Myxococcus xanthus: one gene and its partner. The protein of the gene in region 1 interacts with the protein of each later gene in a pairwise test. Links are inferred from orthologs where the notes say so. Each region holds a gene or a part of one and is shown on either strand. Other genes may lie near its edges. The genes, in order: bioB and BHS09_RS21905.

Region 1 (9,708 bases):
CTGAAAGCTCAGGAGGGCGGTGACATCTACCTGAGCGGTGGTGGCGCGTTCGCCGGCTTGCTGCTCGCCGAGGGACTGGTCGACGAGGTCCTGCTCAAGATGAACCCGCTGATACTCGGTTCGGGCATCCTGCTGGCGTCCTCGCTGAAGCAGGTGGTGGACCTGGACCTGAAGTCCACCAAGGTCTACGCCAACGGCGTCGTGCTGCTGCGCTACGCCGTGATGCCCCGGCCGCGGGCCTAGCTCGCGGTACCTCGCGAGGGAGCGTGTCCGTGTGTCATGGGCGCGCTCCCTCCGTGGGCCTGTCTCCCGCGACTACTGGAGGAAGGCGCCCTTCACCGCGTCGAGCAGCGGGTTGGCGCCCGTGGTGGGGTTGGTACAGCCCTGGTTGAGGGTCCAGATGATGGTGCCGCCGAAGCCGTTGTCGCGGGCGTAGGCGCCCTTGGCGGCGATGGCCTCCGGGCTGTCATAGGAAATCCACCGCACGGTGCCGTCCTCCACGGGCGTGTTGAAGGTGACGTAGCTGGCCGCCGCCACCGCGTCCCAGCGGTACGTGCCCGACGCGGAGAGCTGCTGAATCTTCTTGTACGTGAAGGAGTTGTCGCTGCCGACGTAGTCGGACCAGTGGGTGAAGTTCTGGTAGGGGCCGGTGATGTTGCGCCACGCCATGCCGTAGAAGGGAATGCCCATGCCCAGCTTCGCCTTGGGGATGCCCGCGCGAGCCCAGCCCTGGAGGCTGGAGGACACGGACGTCGGCCGGTTGCCGGACTCGCCGTAGAGCGCGGACGTGTACCAGGACTGCCAGCCGTCCCACGGGCCAATCATCTCGTAGGACATGATGTTGAGCTGGTCCAGATACGGCGCCAGGTTGGCGAACCACGGGTCCGCGTCACTGGCGAAGTTGCTGTTGATCCACCCGATGGGGAACGTGAGCAGCATGTTCGGCCGCGCCGCGCGGAGCTCCTTCACCAGCGCGAGCAGGTTCGGCTTGTCGGCCGCTTCCACCGGCTCCCAGTCGATGTCGAGCCCGTCGTAGCCGAAGGTGTCCATGGCGTTGAGCAGGTTTTGCACGAACTTCGCCCGGTTCGCGTTGGAGGCCGCGGCCACCCAGCCCGCGTGCTCGCCCGCGCCGCCCACCATGATGATGGCCTTGCGTCCGGCGGCGTGGGCTCGCTGCGCGAGCGTCTTCGCGATTTGCGGCCCGTTGTTGTTGTCGAAGGCCGCGTTCAGCGAGCCATCCGGCTTGGGCGTCACGCGGCCGACGATGATGTGCGTCAGCGCGCTGAAGTCCACCTTCTCGGGCGGGTACAGGTCGGCGTTCCAGCCGGTGTAATAGCCGGACACCCACTTGCCACTCCCGGGCTGCGTCGCCGCCACGGTGACGGTGGCCGTTGCCTTCTTCGTGGTGTCCGCCTGACTGGTGGCGATGACGTGGTAGGTGCCCGTCGTCCGCGGCGCGGTGTACTGGCCGCTGTGGGTGATGGTGCCTCCCGCGCTGCCCTGCTGGATGGACCACGTCACCGCGGTGTTTGTGCTGCCCGTCACCGTGGCGCTGAAGGTCCGCGAGGCTCCCGGGGCCAGTGATGCGCTGGTGGGCGTCACCGAGATGGCGACCTGCGGCTGCGGCGGCTTTACGGTGGCGGAGACGGGCGTGGAGCGGAGGCCTTCGCCGCCCGCGCTGACCGCCGACACCGCGTACCAGTACGTGGCGCCCGCGGTGACGCTGGTGTCGCGGTACGTGGTGTTCGTCAGCGGCGTCGTGGTGCGCTTCGTGTACGTGCCCGTCTGGGAGGTGGCGCGATAGACGTGATAGCCGGTGGCGCCGCTGACGCTGTTCCACGTCAGGGACACGTCCGTCGCGGAGGCCACCGCCTTGAGGCCGCTCGGAGCGGACAGCGTGGCCGTGCCCAGGCGGACGCTGTCGAAGGTCATCACTGGAAGGTTGCGGCCCGCGCCCTCCTGGATGGCGATGCCGTCCATCGTGACGTTGACCACGTTGAGCGCGGTGAGGGGCACGCGGCAGCGAGTCCATGCGCCGGCCTTGATGGTGCCGCCGTCACAGTAGCGGTTGATGGACACGGTGGGCCGCGCCTGGTTGCCGACGGTGGCGTAGGCGGTGAGCGCGGGGTTGGACGTGGCGCCGCCGTGGACCTGGAACTCCAAGAACTCGAGCCCGCTGGTGGAGACGCCGGGGTGGTGGAAGTAGAGGCCCGTCCAGGGGCCGAACGTCGCGGAGACGGCGCGCGAGCCGGAGGCCACGGGCGAGGTCGCCGCGAGGTTGTGTGTTGCCCAGGACCAGTCCACCCAGCCTGGGCCCAGCGCGTCTTCGTACAGCGTGGTCGAGCCCTCATCCACGGCTTCTGCCTGGACGGGCAGCGCGCTGTCATCTGGCGCGGAAGCCTCGGGTGGAAGGCCGTCCGCGATGGACTCATTGCCACACGCGCTGAGCTGTATGCCCACTGCCAACATGAACCACGTGAGTTGCCTTTTCATGTCGCTCCAGTGGCCAGGGCGCGAGAGCTGGCATGGGACGGTCGCCACGGCTTACGTGGCGGGAGCGCCCGGCGCCCTCTCGCGGTGCGCCCACCGGGAGTGGCGGGCGTTCAGAGACCTGGCTGTCGAGGCGCAGAGACACCGCGTGTGGGCATCGGCTTTCAAGCCATGGGGTAAGCCGTTTCAGCACTTCGCCCGTCGCTCAGGCCAAGGAGCAGCCAGTGAGCCATGCGTCTGATTCACAATGAGGTTGAGCCTGTCTACATTACGAGGCGCCGGTTGCCGGCGCGACGTCTTAAGACAATCGCTGGCAGCGAGAGCACGGCTGGCGGGACGCCGTGTCTGCTCGTGAAATCATGAAAGACCACGGTCGCCGCGCGGCGAGTACTGCTCAGTCGAACATCGCGACGAGCGCGTCGCCGAGCGTCTCCACGCCGACGATCTTCATCTTCGGACCGGCGTCTTCGAGCCGCCGCGCACTGCCGGCGGGCATCACCACACGTTGGAAGCCCATCTTGGCGGCCTCCGCTAGCCGGGGCTCCACTTGACCCACCGCGCGCACCTCTCCGGCGAGGCCCACTTCACCGAGCACCAGCGTCTTCGGGTCCAGCGGACGATTCTGGAGGCTGCTCACCAGCGCCGCGCACACCGCTAGGTCACACGCGGGCTCCGTGAGCTGCATGCCGCCCGCCACGTTGACGAACAAGTCACAGCCCACCAGCGGAATCTCTTCCTTCTTTTCCAGCACCGCCGCCAGCAGCGCCACGCGGTTGCCGTCCACGCCAATCGCCGTGCGCCGCGCGGTGCCGTAGCCCGTGGGAGCCACCAGCGCCTGCACCTCCACCAACAGCGGGCGCGTGCCGTTCAGCGTGCTCGTCACCACGCTGCCGGACTTGCCCACCGGCCGCTCCGACAGGAAGAGGGCGGACGGGTCGGACACCTCCACCAGCCCCGCGCCCTTCATCTCGAAGACGCCAATCTCGTTCGTGGAGCCGAAGCGGTTCTTGTGCGCGCGCAGGATTCGGAACGGATGGCCCCGCTCGCCCTCGAAGTAGAGGACCGTGTCCACCATGTGCTCCAGCACGCGCGGGCCCGCGATAGAGCCTTCCTTCGTCACGTGGCCCACCAGGAACGTGGGCACCCCCGTGCGCTTCGCGTAGGCCATCAGCCGGCCCGCGACCTCGCGCACCTGGGTGATGCTGCCGGGCGCGTTGCCCAACTCCGGCAGGTACATGGTCTGGATGGAGTCCACCACCAGCGCCTGGGGCTTCAACGCCTCCGTCGCCGTCAGCACCCGCTCCGCGTCCGTCTCCGCGAACAGGTGGATGGCATCGCCCTCCACCCGGAGCCGCTCGGCGCGCATCTTCGTCTGTCGCAGGCTCTCTTCACCGGAGACGTAGAGCACCGGTCCGTGCCGCGCCAGCCTGTCCAACGCCGCCAGCAGCAGCGTGGACTTGCCAATGCCCGGGTCGCCACCCAACAGCACGATGGAGCCACTCACCACGCCGCCGCCCAGCACGCGGTCGAATTCGGCGATGCCCGTGCGCCGGCGCGTCTCCGTCTCGCCGCTCACTTCCTTGAGCAACATGGGCCGCGCCGCGCCGCCCGAGGCACCCCAGGCCGGACGTCGCTCATCTGCCTTCGGGTCCGTCTCCTCCAGCAGGGAGCTCCACGCGCCACAGTCCGGACACTTTCCGAGCCACTTCGCCGTTTTGTATCCACACGCCTGACAGGTGTAGTGCGTCTTCGCCTTCGCCATGGGTTGGGTGAATAGCGCGGAACCCTGACGTTTTTGCGGCCTTACAGGCAGGCACGACCGCAGAGCAGGCAGGCACCATGTCAAGCCCCCCCGTGCCAAGTTGTACGAACGGGAGGGGCAACCCAGGTTTGCTCCCAGGTGGGCGTCGCACCCTGCGTCGCTAAACAAGCAAGGGAGGTAGTCATGGGGATTATCGCGTTTCTGGTCATTGGCCTTCTCGCGGGTCTGATTGCCCGCGCGCTCATGCCGGGCAACCAGTCGATGGGGCTCCTCGCCACCACGCTGTTGGGTATCGCCGGCTCCTTCGTGGGCGGTTTCGTCGCTTCGCTCTTCCGCAGTGATGGCCGCGTCTTCGACCTGCACCCGACGGGACTCCTGTTCTCCGTCCTGGGCGCACTCCTGGTGTTGTTCCTGGTGGGCCTGGCAGGCAGGGGTCGCCGCGTCCACGTCTAGTGCCGCGCGTCAGCTGACGCGCTGAGCCCCTCCCGAGGGGAGATGGGCCCTGGAAAGTCGTCAACCTGCCTGCTCGAGGGCGTTGACAACTTTCCGGGGTCCACGCACGTTCGGGCCCTCATCTGTCCGTAGAGGAGCCCATGCCCGATACCGCCACTGTCTCCAGCGAGAGCGAGTTCTCCGGTCACGCCCACGTCGCCGCGCCACCACCGGCGGGCGTGGACGTGCGCCATGACTGGTCGCTGTCCGAGGTGAGGGCCCTCTACGAGCTCCCCCTGCTGGACCTGGTGCACAAGGCCCAGACGGTCCACCGGGCCGTGTTCGTGGACAACAAGGTCCAGCTCTGTTCACTGCTGTCCATCAAGACGGGCGGCTGCCCGGAGGACTGCTCGTACTGCCCGCAGGCGGCTCGCTACAAGACGGGCGTCAAGGCGGAGAAGCTGATGGCCGTGCCGGACGTGCTGGATGCCGCGTCCAAGGCCCGCGCCGCCGGAGCCACCCGTTTCTGCATGGGCGCCGCGTGGCGTGAGGTGAAGGACGGTCCGCAGTTCGACAGCGTGCTGGAGATGGTGCGCGGCGTGCGTGCGCTGGGCATGGAGGCGTGCGCCACCCTGGGCATGCTCTCCGAGAGCCAGGCGAAGCGCCTGCGCGAGGCCGGCCTGTCCGCGTACAACCACAACCTGGACACGTCGCCCGAGCACTACGGCGACATCATCTCCACCCGCACCTATGAAGACCGCCTGCGCACGCTCAACCGCGTGCGCGACGCCGGCATCTCCGTGTGCTGCGGCGGCATCATTGGCATGGGCGAGTCGGTGGATGACCGCTGCAACCTGTTGCGTACCCTGGCCAACCAGGAGCACCACCCGGAGTCGGTGCCCATCAACGCGCTGGTGGCCGTGGAGGGCACGCCGCTGCAGGAGCAGCAGCGCGTGGAGACGGTGGACATGGTGCGCACCATCGCCACCGCGCGCATCCTGATGCCCCAGTCCATGGTGCGCCTGTCCGCGGGCCGGCAGCAGATGAACGAAGAGGCGCAGCTCTTGTGCATGATGGCGGGCGCCAACTCGCTCTTCTTCGGCGAGAAGCTGCTCACCACCGGCAACCCCGAGTACACCCAGGACATGGCCCTGCTGGAGAAGGCGGGAATCCGCCCCCTGGAGCCGCGTCAGGAAGGCTGAGCCACCGTGAGTGATGAAGCCGTCGCGGCGGCGTGGGCCCGGGAGGACCTGGAGGCCCTGTCCGAGCGCGGCCTGCGCCGGTACCTGGAGCCCCTGGATTCGCCCCAGGGGCCCGTGGTGCGCGTGGGGGGCGAGACGCTCGTCAATTTCTCGTCCAATGACTACCTGGGGCTGGCCGCGTCGCCCACCGTGCGTGCCGCGGCGCTGGCCGCCGTGGAGCGTTACGGCGTGGGCACCGGTGCCAGCCGGTTGGTGGTGGGCGACACCGCCGCGCATCACCGGTTGGAGACGCGGCTGGCCGCCTTCGAGCGCGCCGAGGCCGTGCGCCTGTTCAACAGCGGCTACGCCGCCAACACCGGCATCATCCCCGCGCTGGTGGGGCCCGAGGACGCCGTCTTCTCTGATTCCCTCAACCACGCCTCGCTCGTGGATGGCTGCCGGCTGTCACGCGCCCGCGTCTGCGTCTATCCACACGCGGACGTGGAGGCGTTGGAGCGCGCCCTGGCGGAGACGTCCGCGCGCCGCAAGCTGGTGGTGACGGACACTGTCTTCTCCATGGACGGAGACGTGGCCCCGCTGCGCGACATCGTCGCCGCGTGCCGGGCCCACGGCGCCGCGCTGATGGTGGACGAAGCGCATGCCACCGGCGTGCTGGGCGCACGCGGCGCGGGCCTCTGCGATGAGCTGGGGTTGGAAAACGAGGTGGACCTGCGCATGGGCACGCTGAGCAAGGCGCTGGGCGTCATGGGCGCGTACGTGGCGACCTCGCGCGAGGTGGCGGACCTGCTGGTATCCCGCGCGCGGCCCTTCGTCTTCTCCACCGCGCTGCCCGCGCACCTGTGCGCCGCCTCCGAGGCCGCCGTGGACGCCGTGGAGGGCGACCCGGACCTGCGCGAGCGGCTGTGGCGCAACATCCGTCGCTTCGCGGACGGCCTGCGCGGCTTGGGCGTGCGCGCCGAGCCTCGCAGCGCCGTGTTTCCCATCATCCTCGGCGAGCCCGAGCGGGCGCTGGACGCCGCGCGCCGACTGCGCGAGGCGGGCGTGCTGGTGAAGGCCATCCGCCCGCCCACCGTCCCCGAGGGCACCAGCCGCCTGCGCTTCTGCCTGTCCGCTTCCCACACCGTGGGCCACGTGGACCTGGCGCTGGAGGCGCTGCGCACCGTGGGAGTCCGCCGTGGCTGAGCGTGGCAAGCCGTTCCAGATTTTCGTGACGGGCACGGACACCGGCGTGGGGAAGACGCAGGCGTCGTGCGCGCTCCTGTCGCTGCTGGCGGACGCGGGGCTGCGGCCCCAGGGCTTCAAGCCCTATGAGAGCGGCTGTGCGTCCCTTCGCGCGCCCGCGGACGCGCTCGCCCTGCGCGCGGCGGCGGGCAGCTCGCTGAGCGTGGATGAAGTGTGTCCTCACCGCTTCCGCCTGCCCGTGGCGCCCGGCGTGGCCGCCAGCCGCCTGGGACGCGAGCCCGACTGGGACGTCACGCTGGCCGCGTGGCGGAGGCTGCGCGGGGGCAACGCCGTGGTGGAGGGGGCAGGGGGCCTGTTCGTGCCGCTGGACTCGAAGCACGACGTCATCGACCTCATCGCCACCTTGCGCCTTCCGGTGCTGCTGGTTGCGCGGGCGGGCCTGGGCACGCTCAACCACACCGCGCTGTCGCTCCAGGCGCTGGCCGCACGCCGCATTCCCGTGCGGGCCGTGCTGCTGTCGCGCGGGACGTCCGCGAAGGATGTTTCGGAGCGCGACAACCGGCGGCTCCTGGAGGCGCGGCACGGCGTCCCGGTGCTGGGACCGGTGCCCTATCTTCCCGACGCGCGGCGCCGCCATGCCGCGTTCCGCCGCGCGCTGCGGCCGCTGATTCCCTGAACGCGCGGAGGCCGGAAAATCGGCCTCCGGCGCGTTTGCGTTCCAGGGCCAGTGCTACAGGGCGCGCAAGTTTTCGGGACATGCGGCCGTGAAATGGACGTGCCGTTTTTTCCGCGCGAGAACGCCTCACGAATGGCGGACATCATCGATCTCACGTTCCTCGCGGACGTCCGGCGGCTCTACAAGAAGCTCATTGACCAGAGGGGGCTTTCTTACTTCCTGCAAAAGGAAGGGCCTCGGCTCTTTCACATCGAGCCCTCCAAGGTGGAGCTCGTGCTCCGGACCGCTCTGCGCACGCGCGACCCTCAACTTCCCCGGCCTCACGACAAGGCCATCGAGCACTGCCGCAAGGAAGTTCGCCGCGACCTGATTCGTCGCGTCGCGAACGCCATGCTGCAAACGGGCCTGTGAGCCGCTTCTCCGCGCGGACGGACTTCGCACGGACAGCCAACCCGCTGGCACTGGCGCTCGAAAGGCACCGCGCCAGCGGCCGTCTCCTCCTGGACCTCACGGAATCCAACCCCACGCGTGTGGGGTTTCCCCTGCCGGACGCGGCGCTCCTGGCCCCCGAGGACGCCTTCACCTACGAACCCGAGTCCCTGGGGCTCGCCTCCGCGCGACAAGCGCTGGTGGCGGACTTCGCGGCGCGAGGCGCCCAGGTCTCCGAGGCGCACCTGGTGCTGACCTCCAGCACCAGTGAAGCCTACGGGTGGCTCTTCAAGCTCCTGTGCGAGCCTGGGGACAACGTTCTCGTCCCGGCCCCCTGCTACCCCCTCTTCGAGCACCTCGCGCGCCTGGAGGGCGTCCAGACGCGTTCCTACGCGCTGCCACGCGCGCATGGCTTCGGCCTGGACGCGGGGGAGGTGGCGGAGGCGTGCGACGCGCGCACCCGCGCGGTGCTGGTGGTGAACCCCGGCAACCCCACCGGCCACTTCCTGCACGAAGGCGAGCTGGAGGCGCTGGCGGACGTGTGCGCGCGCCGCCAGCTGGCGCTCGTCTGCGACGAAGTCTTCGCTCCCTTCGCCTGGGACGCGGCGCCTGGGCGCGTGGTCACCGTGGCGGGGCGCGCGCTGCCGATGCTCACCTTCGCCCTCTCCGGCCTCTCCAAGTCCGTGGGGCTGCCCGGACTCAAGCTGGCGTGGACGCACGTGGGCGGGCCCGCGGCGCTCCGTGACGAGGCGCTGGCCCGGTTGGACTGGGTGGGGGACACGTACCTGCCCGTGGGCACGCCCGTGCAGCGGGCCCTGCCTGCGCTCCTGGCCCATGCGCCGCGCTTCCAGGCGGCGGTGTTGGAGCGGGTGAGAGGCAACCGCCAGCGCCTGCTCGCGGCTCGGCCTCGCGACGCCAGCTGGGACGTGGTGCCGGCGGAGGGTGGGTGGAGCGCGGTGGTGCGGATTCCGAGGGCGCCCGGCGAGGAGGCCACCTGCCTGGCCCTGCTGGACGCGGGCGTGCGGGTGCAGCCGGGCTACTTCTACGACTTCGGCGGCGGCGCCTTCCTCGTGCTGTCGCTGCTGCCCCAGCCCGAGGATTTCGCCGCCGCCGTCGAGGTGCTCGCGCGGACGTTGGGGCCCTGAGGCCCCTTCACGTCACTCCGTGGGCGGGGCGATGAGCTGCACCGTCACGAACTCGCCGGCCTCCACGCGGAACAGCTCGTACTCGGACGGCGCCTCGCCGTCGGAGTTGAAGTCGAGGTTGCCGCTGGCGCCCGTCACGTTGATGACCGTTCCGTTGCGGATGGCCGCGCGAGCCCCCGCGAAGCCGTCCGTGCCCAGGTTGAACGCCGGGGCGGAGGTGCCCTCGGGCGGCGTCACCAGCGCCAGGCCATCCGCCATGCGCGCGCCGGTGATGGCCAGCGGGGTGTTGACGTCGGGGCCCGCGGCATACGCGGCGCCGAGCGCCACTAGGTACATGGCGTCATACGCGTGCGCGGTGAAGGAGTACTGGCCCGGGTCCGTCTGGTTGTT
Region 2 (9,757 bases), 3.8 Mb from region 1 along the record:
GCGGTTGAAGTCGTCGAAGCCGGGGATGACGCGCGAAATCTGCTCACGGATGCGGTCGTAGTCCTCCACCAGCGTCTGCCAGGGCACGCGAGAGCGCTCCCCCAGCACCGCCGTCGCCAGCCGGGCGACGATGACGGGTTCGCTGAGCAGGTGCTCCGACGCGGGCGCCACCGAGCCCCGCGAAGACGACACCACGCCCATGGAGTTCTCCACGGTGACGAACTGGGCCCCACCGGCCTGAACATCGCGCTCGGTGCGGCCCAGGCACGGCAGGATGAGCGCCCGCCGTCCGTGGACCAGGTGCGAGCGGTTGAGCTTGGTGGACACGTGGACGGTGAGGCGCGTGCGGCGCAGGGCCTCGGCGGTGAACTCCGTGTCCGGCGTGGCGGAGAGGAAGTTGCCACCGAGCGCGAAGAACACCTTCACCTGGCCGTCGTGCGTGGCGAGCAGCGTGTCCACCACGTCCATGCCGTGGTGCCGCGGCGGCTCGAACCCGAACTCCCGGGACAGCGCCGTCAACAGGGCCTCGGGCGGCTTCTCCCAGATGCCCATGGTGCGGTCGCCCTGCACGTTGCTGTGACCGCGCACCGGGCACAGGCCCGCGCCCGGCTTGCCGATACCGCCGCGCAGCAGCGTCAGGTTGACGATCTCCTGAATGCACGCCACGCCGTTGCGGTGCTGCGTCAGCCCCATGGCCCAGCAGAAGATGGTGCGCTCGGAGCGCGCGAGGATTTCCGCCGCCGCGAGCACCTGCGCGCGCGGCACCCCACTCCCCTCCTCGACGTCCTCCCACTTGACCGCGCGCATGTGGGCCGCGTAGGCCTCGAAGCCCAGCGTCTTGTCGTCGATGAAGCCCTTGGCCACCACCGAGCCGGGGTTCGCGTCCTCCATCTCGAACAGCGCCTTGGCGATGCCCTGGAGCAGCGCGGCGTCGCCGTTGATGCGGACCTGAACGAACAGGGAGTTGAGCGCCGTCCCGGGCCCGATGAGGTGCAGCACGTCCTGCGGGTGCTTGAAGCGGTTGAGCCCCGTCTCCGGCAGCGGGTTGATGCTGACAATCTGGCAGCCCCGGCGTGCGGCGGCCTCGAGCGACGACAACATGCGCGGATGGTTCGTCCCCGGGTTCTGCCCGATGACGAAGATGGCATCCGCCTTGTCGAAGTCCTCCAGCGTGACGGTGCCCTTGCCGATGCCCACCGTCTCGTTGAGCGCCGAGCCGCTCGACTCGTGGCACATGTTCGAACAATCCGGCAGGTTGTTGGTGCCGAACTGCCGCACGAAGAGCTGGTAGAGGAACGCCGCCTCGTTGCTGGTGCGGCCAGACGTGTAGAAGCTCGCGGCGTCTGGCGTGTCGAGCGCGTTCAGCTCCTCGGCCACCAGCGCGAAGGCTTCGTCCCAGGACAGGGGCTCGTAGTGCGTGGCGCCTTCGCGGAGCACCATCGGGTGCGTCAGCCGGCCCTGCTTGCCCAGCCAATGGTCCGTCTGGAGGGAGAGGTCCGCCACGCTCCATTGACGGAAGAACTCCGGCGTCGCCCGCGCGGCCATGGCCTCTTCCGCCACCGCCTTGGCGCCGTTCTCACAGAACTCCGCCATGGAGCGGTGCCCCGGGTCGGGCCACGCACAGCCGGGGCAGTCGAAGCCCTCCTTCTGATTCACCTTGAGCAGCAGCTTCGTCCCGCGCACCACGTCCATCTCACCGTAGACGTGCCGCATGGCGGAGATGACGGCGGGGATGCCGCCCGCCACCGTCGCGACGGGCCCCACGGAAGGGCCATGGGCCTCCTCGGGAGGCTGGGCGCAGGGCGTTGCCTTCGCGAGCGCGGACGACGCTTGCGCGCCAGGCCCCTGTGCGTTCCGGCTCCCGTCGTCCATGGCACTCCCTCCAGGCATCGCGCGGCCGGCTGGCTGGCTGGTCGCGGCAGGGGACTCTACCGCGCTCTGGCCGCGCGGGAACGCTCATGGAACGACTGGCGCCTCCCCCGGCATACGGCGGCCACTCCAGGGCCCCCATGCCCGGCCGAGCCCCTGGCGGGGCCTGCCTGCATTGCCAGCAGCGCTCGCGGTCCAGAACGTCAGGAGACAGGCCCTGGGCGAACGCTTAACGAGAGGAGGCCATCCAGATGAACGGCAGGCGCGATGACGACCGGCGATGGGGAGACAGGGAGCGGGAGCAGCGGCCCTCGAGGGGCTGGGAGGACGAACACACCCATCCGAGGGACACCTGGGCCCGCGCCCCGGCCAGGGATGATGAGCACGGCTACGAGCGCGGGTCCGAACGCAGGGGCGACTTCGAGCGGGACGACGCCGGCGCCGAGCGACGACGGGGCGATCCGCACCGGGGCCACCACCGCCGAGGCGGTTGGGCCTCCGAGGATGATGCGTTTCCACGCTCCTTCGACAGCGAGCGGCACTTCCGGGACGCGGCGAGGGACCGGGACACACGCGACTACCAACAAGACGTGGACTTCGGACGCGCCGCGCGCGCCCTGGACCAGGGCCGGGAGTATGGCCGCGACTTCGACCTGGACCGGGAGCTGGACCGCCGCGCCCGGAACTTCGACCCGGAGCGCATCGCCAGACGGCCCGGCTACAGCCCGAGCGGCACGTTCCGCGAAGTCGAGGAAGACTGGCGCCTGGAGCCTCCCTACCTCGGCGTCCTGGAGGACGTGGGGACGGAGGTAGGACGCCGGGGCGGACACGAGAGGCCAGAGCGCCGGGGGCACGGCGGAAGGCACCATGGCCACCGAGGCGCCGACGACGCCCACGAGCGCCGACGACGGGAAGCGGGCGGCATGGACCGGGGCCGGCCCTGGCGCGCCGCCGGACGCATGGCCGAAACGGATGTCCGCTACGGGGGCACACAGCCCGCGGGCCACGGCCCTGGTGTGGAGAACATGGCGCCACCGTGGGATGGGTACGCCACCAGTCCGTCACGGCCGGACGACCACGATCTGGGGCAAGGTGGCTTCTCGGGTGGGCGCTACCGGCCCGAAGGCCCTGTGAGGGCGCCACCCCGGGGACGCGCGCCGCGAGGCTACCGGCGCTCCAGCGAGCGAATCCTGTCGGACCTCTGCGACCGGCTGATGCAAAGCTGGGTGGACGCCGAGGACGTGGACATCCGCGTGCGGGACGGCGTGGTGCTGCTGGCCGGCGTGGTGCGCAGCCAGGATGAACGACACGCGACGGAAGCGCTCGCCCGGGACGTGCTGGGGGTGAAGGAGGTCATCAACGACATTCGCATCGACCGCGAGGACGGCGTCGTGGACCGGCCCGCGTCACGCAGCCCCGTCCAGACTCCGGGTATGGACGCCTCCGACGACGACACGCTGCATTCGTGACGCGGCAGACGCGACGCGGCGCGACGCGGACATCGCGGTGGCCCGGAAGCACGCTGGTTCAGGTAGTGTGCCGGGCCTTTCCGTCCGCCACACTCTAGGAGTCCGTTCATGTCCCGCGTCATCCGCGCCCCCCACGGTTCCACCCTGTCCTGCAAGGGCTGGGTCCAGGAGGCCGCGCTCCGGATGTTGATGAACAACCTCGACCCGGACGTCGCCGAGCGCCCCGAGGACCTCGTCGTCTACGGCGGCACCGGCAAGGCCGCCCGCGACTGGCCCTCCTTCGACCGCATCGTGTCGAGCCTCCAGAACCTGGGCGACGATGAGACCCTGCTCGTCCAGTCCGGCAAGCCCGTGGGCATCTTCCGCACGCACCCGGACGCGCCGCGAGTGCTCATCGCCAACTCCAACCTCGTGGGCCGCTGGGCCAACTGGGAGCACTTCCACGAGTTGGAGAAGAAGGGCCTGATGATGTACGGCCAGATGACCGCGGGCTCGTGGATCTACATCGGCACGCAGGGCATCCTCCAGGGCACCTACGAGACCTTCGCCGCCGCCGGCCGCTTCCACTTCGGCACCGACGACCTGGCGGGCCGCCTCATCCTCTCCGGCGGTCTGGGTGGCATGGGTGGCGCGCAGCCGCTGGCCGCCACCATGAACAACGCGGTATTCCTCGGCGTGGAGATCGACCCCACTCGCGCTCGCCGCCGCGTGGAGACGCGCTACCTGGACGTCGTCGCCAAGGACCTGGATGAAGCGCTAGCCCTGGTAAAGGACGCCCAGGAGAAGCGCGTGGGCCGCTCCATCGCCGTCATCGGCAACGCGGCGTCGGTGTTCCGCGAGCTGTACCGCCGCGGCATCAAGCCGGACCTCGTCACGGACCAGACGAGCGCCCATGACCCGCTCAACGGCTACATCCCCACGGACCTGTCGCTGGAGGCCGCCGCCGAGCTGCGCCAGCGGGATCCGGAGACGTACGTCCGCCGCGCGCGCGAGTCGATGATGATGCACGTGCAGGCGATGAACGACTTCCAGAAGGCCGGCAGCCACGTCTTCGACTACGGCAACAACCTGCGCGGCCAGGCGGAGCTGGGCGGCATGGAGAACGCCTTCGAGTTCCCCGGCTTCGTCCCCGCCTACATCCGTCCCCTCTTCTGCGAGGGCATGGGGCCCTTCCGCTGGGTGGCGCTCTCCGGCGACCCGGAGGACATCCGCGTCACCGACCGCGTGGTGCGCGAGCTGTTCCCCCAGAAGGCCTCGCTCCAGCGCTGGCTGAACATGGCCGAGGAGCGCGTGGCGTTCCAGGGCCTGCCCTCGCGCATCTGCTGGCTGGGGTATGGCGAGCGCGCCAAGGCGGGCCTCGCGTTCAACGAACTGGTGCGCAAGGGCGAGGTGAAGGCGCCCATCGTCATCGGCCGGGACCACCTGGACTGTGGCTCGGTGGCGTCGCCCAACCGCGAGACGGAGGCGATGAAGGACGGCACGGACGCGGTGGCGGACTGGCCCATCCTCAACGCGCTGGTGAACGCGGTGAACGGCGCCTCATGGGTGTCCTTCCACCACGGCGGCGGCGTGGGCATGGGCTACTCGCTGCACGCCGGTCAGGTCATCGTCGCGGACGGGACGGCGGAGGCCGCGCGCCGCATCGAGCGCGTGCTCACCAGCGACCCCGGCATGGGCGTGCTGCGCCACGCGGACGCGGGCTACCCGGAGGCCATCGAGGTGGCGAAAGAGCGCGGCGTGAAGATTCCCGGCATCACCACCTGAAGATGAAGCAGGAGGCCGCAGTGAAGCGCTTGTGCGCGGCAGGGGTCGGACTGTGGGGCGCCGCCGTCGTGGGACTGACGGGGTGCGCCCCCACGGCGATGGGCCCCATGGTGATGCGGATGGGGCCCGGGGCGCCGGACCGCAACGTCATGCAGGTCGGCATGCGCTCCGGCCCCCGGCTGAGCGCGCCCATCGCGGGGACGCAGGCCGGCGTCGGAACGGGAAACAGCTTTCGGGGAAACGAGTCGAGCTTCTCCACGCAGCAGTGGGGCGTGGCGTTCGACGCGGCCCTGACGGTGCCCCTGTCCGAGCGGCTGCACCTGCACACCGGACTTCAGGGCGAGTTCCTCCTGCCCATCCCGCTGCCCGGGTACGGGCTGTACGCCGGGGCCTCGTACTACGTGGGCTCGGAGCAGCTGGGCCTGGCCCCGGCGTTGTCGCTGCGAGGCGCCTCTGATTTCGGGCTAGGCACCCCGCGCGGCGGGCCGGGCAGCATCTTCGGCGCGGAGGTGTCGTGCGCGCTCACGATGCAGCCGGAGAAGAACGTGTCCATTGGCCTGGTGCCCTTCGCGTCGTGGCACACGGTGGCGTCGCACGGGCGCAACGAACAAGCGTTGTATTACGGCGGCGTGGTGGCGGCGCGCGTCTCCTGGGGCGGAATGAACGACTTCGAGCTGTCGGGCGGGTTTGGCCGCGCGAAGGTTGGCAAGGGTGTGAGCTGGAACGTGCCCATCATGGGCGCACGCGGAGGACGTTGAGACATGGACGTGCTGGACCTGCTGGTGCGCAACACCTCCGAAGTGCTGACGGTGGAAGGCTCGCACCGCGAGCGCGCGGAGGACGCCCTCACGCCGCGCCCTGGCGCCGTGGTGGGTGTGCGAGGAGGCCGCATCGCCTACGTCGGCCCCGAGGCGGAGCTTCCCTCGAGCGCGGTGGGCCCTGACACCGAGGTGGTGGACGCCCAGGGTGGCTTCGTGGGCCCCGGCTTCGTGGACCCGCACACGCACCTCGTCTTCGCCGGTGAGCGCTCGGCGGAGTTCGACCTGCGCAACCAGGGCGCCACCTACCTGGAGATTGCCAAGGCGGGCGGTGGCATCGCCGGCACGGTGCGGGCCACGCGGGCCGCGAGCGAGGACGAGCTGGTGCGGCTCGCCCTCCCCCGCACGAAGCGCCTGTTGGAGCAGGGCGTGACGACGGCGGAGGTGAAGAGCGGCTACGGGCTCGACCTGGAGACGGAGCTGAAGATGCTGCGCGCGGTGCGGCGGCTCGGAACGCTGACGCCGCTTGAGCTGGTCCCCACGCTGCTGTGCGCGCACGCCGTGCCGGAGGAGTATCGCGGCAAGCGCGAGGACTACGTGCGGCTGTGCATCCAGGAGATTCTCCCCGCCGTCGCGCGCGAGGGGCTGGCGCGCTTCTGTGACGTCTTCGTGGAAGACAGCGCCTTCACCGTGGACGAGGCGCGCCGCATCTTGAGCGCGGGCCGGGCACTGGGAATGGTGCCGCGGCTGCATGCGGACCAGCTCACCGCGTGTGGTGCCTCCGAGCTCGCCGCGGAGCTGGGCGCCGCCACGGCGGACCACCTGGAGCAGGTGACGGACGCGGGACTCAAGGCGCTGGCGGACGCCAACGTCACGGCGGTGCTCGTTCCCACCTCCACGCTGTTCCTGCGCATGCGGCCCTACGCGCCTGGACGCCGCATCCGCGATGCGGGGCTCAACGTCGCTTTGGGTACCAACGTCAACCCCGGTTCCGCCATGAGTGAAAACACAGCGCTGGCGCTGGGACTTGCGTGCCTGGAAAACGGGCTTACTGCGGCAGAGGCGTATTGGGGAGCCACCCGTGGCGCGGCGGTGTCCTTGGGACTGCAACAGCACGGCAGGCTGACCGTGGGTGACCCGGGCGACCTGGTGGTCTTCAGCTGTGCTTCGTACCGCCATCTGCCCTACCATCTAGGGGTAGCGCACGCGCGAGTGGTCGTGAAGGCCGGACGCATCGCTGTCCGGCAGCAGATGGAAGGCTGCGCGTGAACCGGCGTCGCAGAGACACAGCGGCTCCGAGTGGATAAAGACGGGACGACATCCGTCAGGGCCGGACGTTAAGAGTATTCGTTGCTAGCCATGTGCCGACTATTTGGATTCCGTTCAGCGATTCCCGCCGCCGTGCACCCCTCCTTGGTGACGGAGAAGAACTCGCTCCTCATCCAGTCGCGCGAGCACAAGGATGGATGGGGCATCGCGGCCTACGGCGCCGAGCAGGCGCCGGTGGTTGCGCACGGTGTGGGGCCCGCCCACAGTGACCCGGACTTCGAGCGGGTGAGCAGCCGGGTGTCCTCCCACACGGTGGTGGCGCACATCCGCCTCGCTTCGGTGGGCGCGGTGGAGCTGCGCAACTCGCACCCCTTCCTCCATGGCCGCTGGGCGTTCGTACACAACGGTACGGTGCGGGAGTTCGCGCAGCACCGGGCTGCCGTGGAATCGCTCATCTGCCCGAGCCTTCGGACGAACATCCAGGGCACCACCGATAGCGAGCGGTGCTTCTACCTGTTCCTCACCCGCCTGGCGGCCCGGCATCCGATTGACCGGCAGGTTCCGGTGGAGGCCGTGGCGCGCGCGCTGGCGGAGACGATGACGCTGGTGGCCGCCATCACGGATGCCGCGAATCAGGATGGCCGCTCGGCGATGAACTTCCTCGTGTCCGACGGCGAGCTGATGGTGGCCTCGCGGCGCAACCGAACGCTGTTCGTGTCCACGGGCTCGTCGCGCGACGACGTGTCGACGCTGCCGGCGCCAGGAACGAAGCTGGAGCAGCTCGTCGTGGCCAGTGAGTCACTGTGTGGCGGGCCGTACTGGGCACCGGTGGCCGAAGAGGACGTCATCGGCGTGGACGCGAACCTCGTGTTCCACCACTGGCGCGTGCCGGAACTCGCGGGTCCGGACCTCTTCCCCGCCGTGAAGCCGGACACGTCGCGCGGCGTGGCCTGAGGCCTCCGCTGCGCGCCGAACTCATCGAACGGTGGCAGACGGCCGACGGTCAGCGGCGGCGCTCGGAGTTCCTGCAAATGGGGCTGCGGGGCAACTGGCCCGAGGCCTTGAGCGGTTTCGTGGCAACCTCCGAGCTGGGTGACAACCCAAGAGACCTCCGAGGCATCGACTTGTCAGGGCAGGACCTGGCATCCGCAGACTTGGTGCGCGCGCGGCTGGAGGGGGCGAGGCTCGATGGCAGCGGGCTGGAGTACGCCCAGCTCGACCTGGCAACACTCACGGGCGCATCGCTCCGGCTCGCCCGGCTGAACCACGCGAGCCTCCACGCGTGTGTCGCGTTAGGTACTCAATGGGATGACGCTCAGCTGGAAGGCACCCGGCTCACGGCGTCCAACTTGACGGGGAGTTCCTTCCGCCGAGCCCGGTTTCGAGGCGCTCAGCTCGAACAGACCATCTTGCTGAACGCGGACCTCCGCAACGCGGACCTGCGTGACGCGAGGTTGTTCCTCTGCGACCTGGAAGGCGCACTCCTCACTTGCGTCCAATGGAATCCGCCACGAACGTATCCCGTCACGAGCCAACACCTGGCCGAGATTGCTCGTCGTGCCGGATTCCCCTCATTCATCGAGCCGCTCCTGGTGCCCGGCGGCATCATGGACCTTCTCCACATGTCGAACAGGCAGGTTCTGCTCCACGTGGAGGCCGCGATAGAGGCCAGCACGGACGTCCAGTCGGAGCTGCGCGCCATTCTGCACGAGAAGAACTGGCGCATCGTGCTGATGGCGGCTGCAGGCATCGTGCTAGCGGGAGCCGACGAGGTCACGTTGGCGGCGCTCTGGGCGCGGATCGATGAAGGGAGCTGGGTCCACCCTCAGCTCACGGTGGCCGCGGTGCTCCGCGATCCATCCTGCGATGACCGGGTACGCGAGCGACTCATGCATCATGAGTTGCCGCGACGGAACAACATCCGAGAGAGCCTGGAGTGGGCGGCGACCGTTGGACGCAACGTGCTCGGCTTACGCGAGCCCCACTCCGGGCACCACACCTGCCAGGCTCACCGCTGGCTGAGACAACTGCAAGCCTTCGCCCCCCTGAAGGTCCAGGAACAGTGGTTACGCGGAGGCAGCGCCAAAACGTGAACAGGCCACGCGGGCGGCGGGGCCCCGATTGAGATTGAGCAGCTCCTGTTCGGAAATGTCGGGACTTTCGCCGCCGCCAAAACCCCCGACATTTCCGAACAGCACGCGCTCAGACCGCCCAGGGAGGCAGGGCCTGCCTGATGGGAGTCCGGTACCCCGCTTCGAGTCAGCCCATCCACGCGTCAAGCAACGCCGCAGGCCGTACACCAAACGCCTCCGCCATCAGCTCGCGTGCCTCGCCGCCCGCGTGCTTCAGCGTGACGCGCAGGTAGTCACGCGGCGCAGCCTGCGGAATCTTGTCCAGCCACTCCACCAGCATCGCGCTCTCGGTGCCTTCCAGGTCCAGGAAGCCCGTGGCGTACAGGTCGTCGTAGTCCGTCAGCCGGTACAGGTCCGCGTGGTACAGCGGGATGCGTCCCGAATACGGATACACAATCGCGAACGTGGGGCTCGCCACCTCGGAGCGAGGAACGTTCGCCCCGTCCGCCACTCCTCGCACCAGGTGCGTCTTTCCCGCGCCCAGGTCGCCAATCAG

The links.
Region 2: the proteins of bioB (region 1) and BHS09_RS21905 interact in binary tests that used the Escherichia coli proteins (3 or more experiments, as listed by UniProt). The link is inferred for Myxococcus xanthus from one-to-one orthologs.

The regions. Positions count from the first base shown.
Region 1 is NZ_CP017174.1:1,494,994-1,504,701, forward strand. The notes cover bases 4,014-6,865. They hold bioB (biotin synthase BioB), read left to right. Parts: upstream 4,014-4,845; coding sequence 4,846-5,886; downstream 5,887-6,865. Other genes in these bases: radA (DNA repair protein RadA), read right to left, coding at 4,014-4,252; BHS09_RS06370 (GlsB/YeaQ/YmgE family stress response membrane protein), read left to right, coding at 4,436-4,705; bioF (8-amino-7-oxononanoate synthase), read left to right, coding at 5,893-6,865. Also shown: BHS09_RS06355 (dihydrofolate reductase family protein), read left to right, coding at 1-243; BHS09_RS06360 (glycosyl hydrolase family 18 protein), read right to left, coding at 316-2,493; more of radA, read right to left, coding at 2,885-4,013; more of bioF, read left to right, coding at 6,866-7,068; bioD (dethiobiotin synthase), read left to right, coding at 7,061-7,744; BHS09_RS06390 (hypothetical protein), read left to right, coding at 7,877-8,155; BHS09_RS06395 (pyridoxal phosphate-dependent aminotransferase), read left to right, coding at 8,152-9,318; BHS09_RS06400 (ABC transporter substrate-binding protein), read right to left, coding at 9,331-9,708. UniProt on the Escherichia coli protein: Catalyzes the conversion of dethiobiotin (DTB) to biotin by the insertion of a sulfur atom into dethiobiotin via a radical-based mechanism.
Region 2 is NZ_CP017174.1:5,340,699-5,350,455, forward strand. What follows is about bases 6,251-9,151. They hold BHS09_RS21905 (class II glutamine amidotransferase), read left to right. Parts: upstream 6,251-7,219; coding sequence 7,220-8,083; downstream 8,084-9,151. Other genes in these bases: hutI (imidazolonepropionase), read left to right, coding at 6,251-7,129; BHS09_RS21910 (pentapeptide repeat-containing protein), read left to right, coding at 8,203-9,151. Outside these bases: BHS09_RS21880 (FdhF/YdeP family oxidoreductase), read right to left, coding at 1-1,872; BHS09_RS21885 (BON domain-containing protein), read left to right, coding at 2,121-3,338; hutU (urocanate hydratase), read left to right, coding at 3,447-5,102; BHS09_RS21895 (hypothetical protein), read left to right, coding at 5,105-5,860; more of hutI, read left to right, coding at 5,864-6,250; more of BHS09_RS21910, read left to right, coding at 9,152-9,222; tRNA (adenosine(37)-N6)-threonylcarbamoyltransferase complex ATPase subunit type 1 TsaE, read right to left, coding at 9,389-9,757.